Regions from separate parts of the Streptomyces rectiverticillatus genome, predicted to be linked through region 1. Evidence: riboswitches for the same ligand, from Rfam matches in the RefSeq annotation. Region 1 holds a riboswitch; the other holds the start of a gene.
What was found. Region 1 has a riboswitch for cyclic di-AMP ahead of FGW37_RS14955 (M23 family metallopeptidase). Riboswitches for the same ligand answer to the same signal wherever they lie in the genome.
Positions count from the first base shown of each region.

Region 1 (4,524 bases):
GGGCCGGGAAGGTCGGGGCGCCCAAGGCTGCTGCGCTGACCGGGCTGTACGTTGCCGCGTTCGCCGGGTCGCATCCGCTGGCCAAGAAGGTCGGGGCCTGGCCGGCCGTGTTCGGGGTGGCCGGGGCCGTGGCCCTGGCCTCTTGGGTGGCCGAGAGCCGGGCTTGATGGGCAGGGCAGGGCTTCGGGCGGGGTTCTTCCGCCCGAAGCCCTGCCTCGCTGCCTACGCCGATGCCTCCGTCAGGCGCTTCAGTTCCGCGTCCGTCAGCTTCAGGTCCGCCACCGCCAGCAGCGGCTTGAGCTGCTGCACCGTGCGGGCGCTGGCCAAGGGGGTCGCCACGGTGGGCCGGGCCGCGAGCCAGGCCAGGGCGACCGTGGCGAGCTCGGCCCCGTGGGCCGCTGCCACCTCGTCCAGGGCCGTCAGGACGCGCTGCCCGCGCTCGGAGGCGAGATACTCGCCGGCCTTCCCCGCGCGTGCGCTGTCCACCGTCTTGCCCGGGCGGTACTTGCCGGTGAGGAAACCCGAGGCCAGGGCGTAGTACGGGACGGCTGCCAGGCCGTGCTTCTCCGCCACGGCCGCCAGGTCGCCCTCGTAGGTGTCGCGCGAGACCAGGTTGTAGTGGGGCTGAATCGCCACGTACTTCGCCAGGCCGGTCGTCTCCGAGAACTCCAGCGACTCCTGCAGGCGCTCCGGCGTGATGTTCGAGGCCGCGATCTCGCGGACCTTGCCCTCCTTCACCAGCGCGTCGAGAGCGGTGATGAACTCCTCCACCGGCACCGACGGGTCGTCGTAGTGCGTGTAGTAGAGGTCGATGTAGTCGGTACGCAGGCGGCGGAGGGATTCCTCCACGCCCGCCTTGATCACCGATGCGCGCAGGCCCCGCGGCTCCGGGACGCCCGCGCCGACCTTCGTGGCGAGGACGATGTCGGCACGGTTGCCGCGCGAAGCGAACCAATTGCCGATGACGGTTTCCGACTCGCCGCCCTCGTTGCCCGGGACCCAGGCCGAATAGACGTCGGCGGTGTCGATGAAATTGCCGCCCGCCGCCGCGTACGCGTCGAGGACGGCGAAGGATTCCGCCTCGTCCGCGGTCCATCCGAAGACGTTGCCGCCGAGGGCCAGCGGGTGGACGGAGAGGTTGCCGATCTTCTTGTGAATGTCAGCCATGCATCACTTCAGCGTCCTTGCGGGAGTGGGTATTCCATTTCCGCTCCTCGCCACCCCCTGCGGTACGCCGCCCGCCGGTCCCGCGCCCGCTACGGCTGCAGGCCCCTGTTCCTCAGCCACCCCAGCGGGTCGATCGGCGCGCCCCCGCCCGGCCGCACCTCCAGGTGCAGGTGCGGGCCGGTGACGTTGCCCGTCGCACCGACACGACCTATGACCTGGCCCGGAGCGACCTTCCCCGACGTGACGACCATCGACGACAGGTGGCAGAACCACAGCTCCGTACCGTCGTCGAGCCTCAGGACGATGCGATAGCCGTACGCCCCCGCCCAGCCGGCTTGAACGATCTTGCCGCCGCCGACCGCCCTCACCGGCGTGCCGGTCGGGGCTGCGAAGTCCTCCCCCGTGTGGTTCGCGGACCACATGTTCCCCGCCTGGCCGAAGCCGGCCGTCAGGGTGTACGAGGCGAGGGGGAGCTTGAACGCGCCGGAGGTGGAGTGGCGAGCCGCCGGGGCGGGAGCGGGAGCCTGAGCGGGAGTGGCAGCCTGAGCGGATCGCTGCTTCTTCGGCGTCTGCTTCTTCGGCGTCTGCTTCTTCGCCGTCTGGTGCTGCGGTGCCTCTTGCTTCGCCGTCTGCTGCTGCTTCGGTGCCGCCGCCCGCGCCTGCGGCTCCTCGGACGTCTCGGGCGCCTCGGCCCCCTCCCGCTCCTTCTCCGCCTCCGCCGCCTTCCGCTCCGCCGCCTTCTTCTGCGTCTCCGCGGCCTGCCTCACCTGCGCCGCCTGCGCCTCGGCCACGGCCACGCCCTGCTGGTGGTCGGCCTGCTCCAGGATTCTCGCCCGGAGCGCCTCACCCGCCGTCGCCGCGCTCTCGGCCATCTGCACTGCGGCCGATGCGCTTTCCTCACCGGCGAATTCGGCGTCGGCGGCGGAATCGACCGAGCCCGCCGCGCTCCCCGCGAAGAACGAGCCCACTCCCGGCAGCTGGGCCAGGTCGGGCATGGATATGGACGTCGCCGGGCGGTCCTGGGCGTGCGCCATGCCGCCCGCGCCGACCGCCGCGATGACGCCCACACCGAGCACCGCGCCGCTGCGGGCCATCGTGCCGCCGCGCTGCTTCACGACGCGGTGGCGGCCGCGGCCCGTGCCGAAGGCGTTGTAGACGGACGGCCGGTAGGAGGTGGGGGTGGACGACGGCTCGGGGTCGTACGCGGTCCCCGTCTCGTACCGCAGCCCCGGCCGGGGCTCGGGCTCGGGCTCCGGGTCGTACGGGGGTACGTACGCCGGGACCAGCGGCGGGTCGTACGCGGCAGGCTCGTTGGATGCCACGGAGGCACTCCTTTCCTTCCTTCTCGCCTACCGGGTTAGCTGACGGGTTCGGAGCAGGAAGGTCTCCTACGGGCCGCGCGCGGCCCGATTCACCCCAGGGTGGTGGTTCCCCGGTTCCCAGAACTTGCCGGCGTATCAGGTGGTGCTGTGCCCGCGGGATTCGGCGACGGCGCACGGCGCATCGCCTCTTGCGGCGTTGCGACAACCGCGCTCCGTTATCGAACGTTAATAGACGTGCCGGGTGGATTCCAAGCCGAACGCCCGAATCCACCGATGCCCTCGGGCACGTCTTCACGGGATGTGCGCCCGCGGAACCTGTCGATACTTTCTACGAAATGCTGTTCGATCCGCTCGCCGCGCCGGATCGCCAACAGCGCCATGTCGTCCGCGGCCTGACCCTCCGAATGGCGCGCGACGTCCGCGACCAGGGCGTCCAGCAGCGCCTCCGGGTTCTTGAACCGGCAGCCCGTCAGCCCGGCCCGGAGATCGTAGAACGTACCGCCGGCGTCCCTCGCCTCGGTCACCCCGTCCGTCATCAGCAGCAGCATCGACCCCGCGGGGAACTCCCGCTCCTCCGCCCGGTCCGGCCACACCCCCAGCTCGCCCAGACCGAGCGGCAGCGCGGGGACGGCGGGGTCGGCCACGCCGATGCGGCCGTCCGCGTGCAGCAGGAGCGGTGAGGGGTGGCCGCGGTTCAGCAGCCGGAAGACGGGCTCCCCCGGCGGCAGCTCCGCCAGTACGGCCGTGGTGAAACCCTCGGACCGGTCCACGGCGTCGGCGCGCAGGTTCGCCCGCCGCGCGCCCTCCCGCTGGAGCGCGTGCTCCAGCCGTCCCGCGAGCCCCTCCAGCGTGGGCTCCTGCTCGGCCGCCTCCCGGAAGGCGCCGATCACCACGGCGACTGCCTCGACCGCACCCAGGCCCTTGCCGCGGACGTCGCCGACGATGACGCGTACGCCGTACGGGGTGTCCTGGACCGCGTACAGATCGCCGCCGATCCGGGCGTCCGCCTGGGCGGCGACGTAGCGCGCGGCCACGCGGAGGCCGCCGATCCGGGACGGGGGCGCGGGCAGGACGGCGCGCTGGGCCGCCTCCGCGATGCCCCGGGCGGAGGCGAGCTGCTGATCGCTGCGACGGGCGATGCGGTTGATGCCGAGCGCGACCAGGGAGACCGCACCGATGGTCGCGATCTCGGCCAGCGCCTCACCGGTGTCGGACGGCCGGTGGTAGAACACGAGGCCGACCGCGACCGCCACGGCGGCCAGGGCGGCCGTGACCGTGACGCGGAGGGTGTGCAGCGGCGCCGCGACGAGGGGCGCGGCGGAGAGGAAGGGGGCGCACGTGTAGTGCGCGGGCGCCCCGAGGTCGAAGAGTACGGCGCCGACGATCAGAACGGCCGGGAGCCTGCGGACGGCCCGGCGCACGGCCGGGCGCGCCGTACGGCGGAACGTGCTGCGCCTACTGGTGCCGCTGGACGCGCCACCGCCCGCGCCACTGCCACTGCCACTGCCACTGCCACTACCCATGCCCCCGGCGGCGCCCCCGGCAGCACGGCGGGCAGAACGGCTCTCTCGCTTGCCCACCGCACTCTCTCCTGACCGGCAGTCCCGCACGTCACGACCTCCCACCCTTCCGGGCGGGAGGTCGGCAGGCGAACGGTGCTGGGCCAACCGGGGAGGTAAGCCCCGGAGGAGGTGAAGCAAGGGCCTTACGAGGAGCGGCGCTCCCGTGCGCCCCCGGCGCCCCGGCCGGCACCGCTCCTGCCGGCACCCCGGCCGGAAGCCGCACCGGAAGCGCCACCGGACGCCCGCCCGGCACCCCGGCCCGAGCCACCCGAACCGCCCGAACCGTAAGACGCAGAGGACGACGAAGAAGACGACGAAGACGACGACGCCCCGGAAGACATCTCCGTACGCACCCGGCCACGACCGCCACGCCCGCCGCGCGAGCCACGGGTGCCCCGGGAGCCGCGCGACCCGGCAGCAGCCGCAGCCCCACCGGCGGACCCGGCGCTCGCGCCGCCCCCGCCCGACCGCTT
Region 1 covers NZ_CP040752.1:3,481,144-3,485,667, forward strand. The annotation lists gene FGW37_RS14945 (hypothetical protein) at 1-167, shown strand, start outside; gene FGW37_RS14950 (aldo/keto reductase) at 223-1,167, opposite strand; gene FGW37_RS14955 (M23 family metallopeptidase) at 1,257-2,489, opposite strand; cyclic di-AMP (ydaO/yuaA leader) riboswitch at 2,499-2,632, opposite strand; gene FGW37_RS14960 (PP2C family protein-serine/threonine phosphatase) at 2,705-4,012, opposite strand; gene FGW37_RS14965 (DEAD/DEAH box helicase) at 4,195-4,524, opposite strand, start outside.

Region 2 (4,524 bases), 2.5 Mb from region 1:
GCTCCGGCGCAGGGTCGCCGAGGGCCGCGCGGGTCACGGCGCGGGCGTAGTCCGGCGTCTGCAGCAGGCCGGGCACCACGGTGGTCTCCAGGGTGCTTAACCGCGAGGCCTCCGACTCCAGGCTGATGAAGTCGAGATAGGCGGGCGGCAGCCGGTCGCGGTAGGCGTACCACCAGCCGCGCCGGGCCCCCGCGCCCTCGCCCGGTTCGGTGGACCCCGCGCCGCACAGCGCCCCCAGCAGCGCGCGCAGCTCGGCGTCGGCGACCCCGTAGGCGTCCAGCAGCCGGGCCACGTCCGCCGGTTTCACGCCACTGCTGCCCGTCTCGATCCGGCTGACCTTCGACTGGTGCCAGCCCACCGCGCGCGCGGCCTCCAGGCTCGTCAGCCCGGCCAGTTCGCGCTGGCGGCGCAGCTCCGCACCCAGCTTGCGGCGGCGTACCGCCGGTCCGTACCGCATTGGCCCTCCCCTGGGTCACTGTCGTTGTCATACGTCAGTGTCAATAGCCCAGTGTGCCGTGTGAATCCGGTCGCTCGTCGTAGAGTTCACTGCTTCGGGCGACAGATATATGCATATCTTGGGGGATCGCTCCCATCACAGGCGTTATCAGTGGCAGTCTGTCGCGCAGAGCCGTCCGAGGCCGCTCATGCCCCCCACGACTTACGGCACGCTTCCCGACTTTTCCGTGGCAGTGCACCGGAGTCCGGTCTCGGCGGGACCTCGGCTGAAAGGGCCATCGCCATGGCAGACCACCAAGAAGCCACCGTCACGCTGCCGAGCGCCCCCGCCTCGGTCTCCACGGCGCGCCGCTACGTCGCGGAGGTGCTGGCGGACTGGGGGCTTCCGGGCGGGACGGACACCTCCGAGACCGTGCGCCTGATCGTCTCCGAGCTCGCGACCAACGCCGTGCAGCACACCCGGGGACAGTCGCCCACCTTCACCGTGGACGTCCGCCTCGACCGCGATCAGCATCTGCGCATCGGCGTCACCGACAGCCACCCGCGCTTCCCCCGGCGGCTGCCCGCCGCGGTCCAGCAGGACAACGGCCGCGGCATGGTGATCATCCGCTGTCTCACCGCTGAGCACGGGGGGCGGCTGTTCTGCACGCCGACCTCCGACGGCGGCAAGACGGTGTGGATCTCCCTCCCCTGGACCGCGCCGGTCAGCGCAGAGCGCTGAACTCCCCTCCGGCCGGCCAGGCCCCCCGCACGCGGTGCGGGGGGCCTCGGGCCTCTTCGGGCCCTCGTGCGGGGAGTTACGGCGAGTTGCGGGGAGCCGTGTCACCGGGCCTTCCGGGGGCTCCGGGGGCGGGCCGGTGACGCCGGGTCAGCCGACCCGGCCGTAGCGGACGCTGTTGGTCCAGATCCGCTCCAGCCGGACGACCGCGCCCGTCTTGGGTGCGTGCCAGATGCGGCCGTCCCCGTTGTATATCCCCACGTGGTAGATCCCGCGCCCGGAGACGAAGAAGACGAGGTCGCCGCGTTCGCGTGCGGAGCGGGGGATGTGCCGGGTGCTGTTGTACTGCTGGGCGGCGGTGCGGGGCAGGGACTTCCCGGCCCGCTTGAAGGAGTAGAGCGTCAGGCCCGAGCAGTCGAACCGGTAGGGTCCGGTCGCCCCCCACTGATACGGGGAGCCCTGCTTCGAGGCCGCGATCCGCAGTGCCTGGGTGGAGACGGTCGACGCCTCCGCCTCTGCCGCGCCGCCCGGAGCCAGCACGGTGGCCCCGACAGCGGCGAGAGTGAGGGCCGATGCGGCACCGGCCCTGGACAGCTTTGACGGACGTTTGTGCGCGCCCATGCGCTAACCCTTCGTCAGCCGCCTGTGAAGGATGACCTGTCGGGTTCGGGCAGGCGAAGGTTGCCCGGCCGCTGTCAACGGCTTCACCCCAAGGGCCGACCGCACTACTCTTGGTCGTCCCACCACTCTTGGGTCCTCCATCCCTGCCGTTGCACTGAAGTCGACCCGGCATCCCGGCGGCGGCAGGGTTCGGCGTCCACCGGGACCGCCCCGCCGGGGTGGCGGGGTCTTGTCGTCGAAGGGATCTTGGCGCAGCCGCCGTGCCGATTCCGAGCGGAACCAGGGGTATGTGAGCCTGATCACTTCTGGGCAATTCCGGTGGACGCGGGGCGATTTGGTGGTGTGCGCGCAAGCCGGCTGAGCCGCTGGCCTGCGGCGGTTCGTACCGGCCCGGGAGCAATCCGGCCGCCCGCGCCAAATCGATCACCGCGCCCCGTCTACGCCGTGATCCTTCATGGAGGGGACCGGGGTTTATCCGGGTGCGGACCCCCGGCCCTCCGGCGCACATGGCGCGGAGATCCCTTCGCCCCCGGCGCTCTGCGCCGGGGACCCGTACCGTCCGCGTCGGCATGACCCGCTCGCACCTTCCGTTCGCCTGTTTCGTACAGGCATGCGAGCCGCGGCGCCGTCGCGCCACCGCGACGACCATGGTCTGCGCCGCCCGTAGCCGGCGGTACGTGTCGTGCGGACGGACGGCCATGATCCGGCCCAGAAGATCCAGTAGATGCAGACGACAGACGGCTCCCGGGTCCATGGCCATGACAATGCAAAGAGTCAGTTAACGCGTTGGAAAAGGTTCCGCCCTAATCTGCAATCACCGGCCACCGGCCGAAGAACCCCAGGTCAACACCGTGTTGAACTCGGGTAGCGTCCCGGTGCGTCCATCCGGGACACCTGGGACGACAGTGAGGTGGGACGCATGCAACTCTCCCCGCGCGAGCAGGAACGACTGCTCCTGCACGTGGCCGCCGACGTGGCCGCCAAGCGCAAGGCCCGCGGCCTGCTCCTCAACCACCCCGAGGCGGTGGCCCTGATCACGGTCCACGTCCTCGAAGGCGCCCGGGACGGCCGCACGGTTGCCGAGCTGATGTCCTCCGGGCGCAGGGTGCTCACCCGCGACGACGTCATGGAGGGCATCCCCGAGATGCTCCACGACGTCCAGGTCGAGGCCACCTTCCCCGACGGCACCAAGCTCGTCACCGTCCACGAACCGATCTGCTGACGGGGGAGGACCCGCGATGATCCCCGGAGAAATCCTGTACGCCGCCGAGCCCGTGGCCCTCAACCAGGGGCTGCACCGCACCCGGCTCACCGTGCTCAACGCCGCCGACCGCCCGGTGCAGGTCGGCTCGCACTACCACTTCGCCGAGGCCAACCCCGGCCTCGACTTCGACCGCGCGGCGGCCCGCGGCAAGCGCCTCGACATCGCTGCCGGCACCGCCGTCCGCTTCGAGCCGGGCATCCCCCTCCAGGTCGACCTCGTCCCCATCGGCGGCAAGCGCATCGTCGAGGGTCTGCGCGGCGAGTGCGGGGGACCGCTCGATGACTGAACTCAGCCGCGTCGCCTACGCCGGCCTCTACGGGCCGACCGCAGGCGACCGCGTCCGCCTCGCCGACACCGACCTCGTCGTCGAGATCGAGGAGGACCGCAGCGGCGGGCCCGGGCACGCCGGCGACGAGGCCGTCTTCGGCGGCGGCAAGGTCATCCGCGAGTCGATGGGCCAGTCCCGTGCGACCCGGGCGGACGGGGCCCCCGACACCGTCATCACCGGGGCCCTCGTCCTCGACCACTGGGGCGTCGTCAAGGCCGACATCGGCATCCGCGACGGCCGGATCACCGGCGTCGGCAAGGCCGGCAACCCCGACACCATGGACGGCGTCCACCCCGACCTCGTCATCGGCCCCGAGACCGAGGTCATCGCCGGCAACGGCAAGATCCTCACCGCCGGGGCCGTCGACGCCCACGTGCACTTCATCTGCCCGCAGGCCGCGGACGAGGCCCTCGCCTCCGGCGTCACCACCCTGCTCGGCGGCGGCACCGGGCCGGCCGAGGGCAGCAAGGCCACCACCGTCACCCCCGGAGCCTGGCACCTTGCCCGGATGTTCGAGGCCATGGAGGGCTACCCCGTCAACATCGGCCTGCTGGGCAAGGGCAACACCGTCTCCTACGACTCGATGCGCGCCCAGCTGCGGGCCGGCGCCGTCGGCTTCAAGATCCACGAGGACTGGGGGGCGACCCCCGCCGTCATCGACGCCTGCCTGGCCGTGTGCGAGGAGAGCGGCGCCCAGCTCGCCATCCACACCGACACCCTCAACGAGGCCGGCTTCGTCGGAGACACCCTCGCCGCCATCGCCGGCCGCTCCATCCACGCCTACCACACCGAAGGCGCCGGCGGCGGGCACGCCCCCGACATCATCACCGTCGTCTCCGAGGCCAACGTCCTGCCCAGCTCCACCAACCCCACCCGGCCGCACACCGTCAACACCGTCGACGAACACCTCGACATGCTGATGGTCTGTCACCACCTCAACCCGGCCGTCCCCGAGGATCTCGCCTTCGCCGAATCCCGCATCCGGCCCGGCACCATCGCCGCCGAGGACGTCCTGCACGACCTCGGAGCGATCTCGATCATCTCCTCCGACTCCCAGGCGATGGGCCGCATCGGGGAGGTCGTGCTGCGCACCTGGCAGACCGCGCACGTGATGAAGAGACGCCGCGGCCCCCTGCC
Region 2 covers NZ_CP040752.1:990,696-995,219, reverse strand. The annotation lists gene FGW37_RS03965 (helix-turn-helix domain-containing protein) at 1-457, opposite strand, end outside; gene FGW37_RS03960 (ATP-binding protein) at 740-1,177, shown strand; gene FGW37_RS03955 (C40 family peptidase) at 1,325-1,795, opposite strand; cyclic di-AMP (ydaO/yuaA leader) riboswitch at 1,800-1,984, opposite strand; gene FGW37_RS03950 (urease subunit gamma) at 2,715-3,017, shown strand; gene FGW37_RS03945 (urease subunit beta) at 3,034-3,345, shown strand; gene FGW37_RS03940 (urease subunit alpha) at 3,338-4,524, shown strand, end outside.
Region 2: linked by a shared signal. The riboswitch ahead of FGW37_RS03955 (C40 family peptidase) and the one ahead of FGW37_RS14955 (M23 family metallopeptidase) in region 1 are both predicted to bind cyclic di-AMP.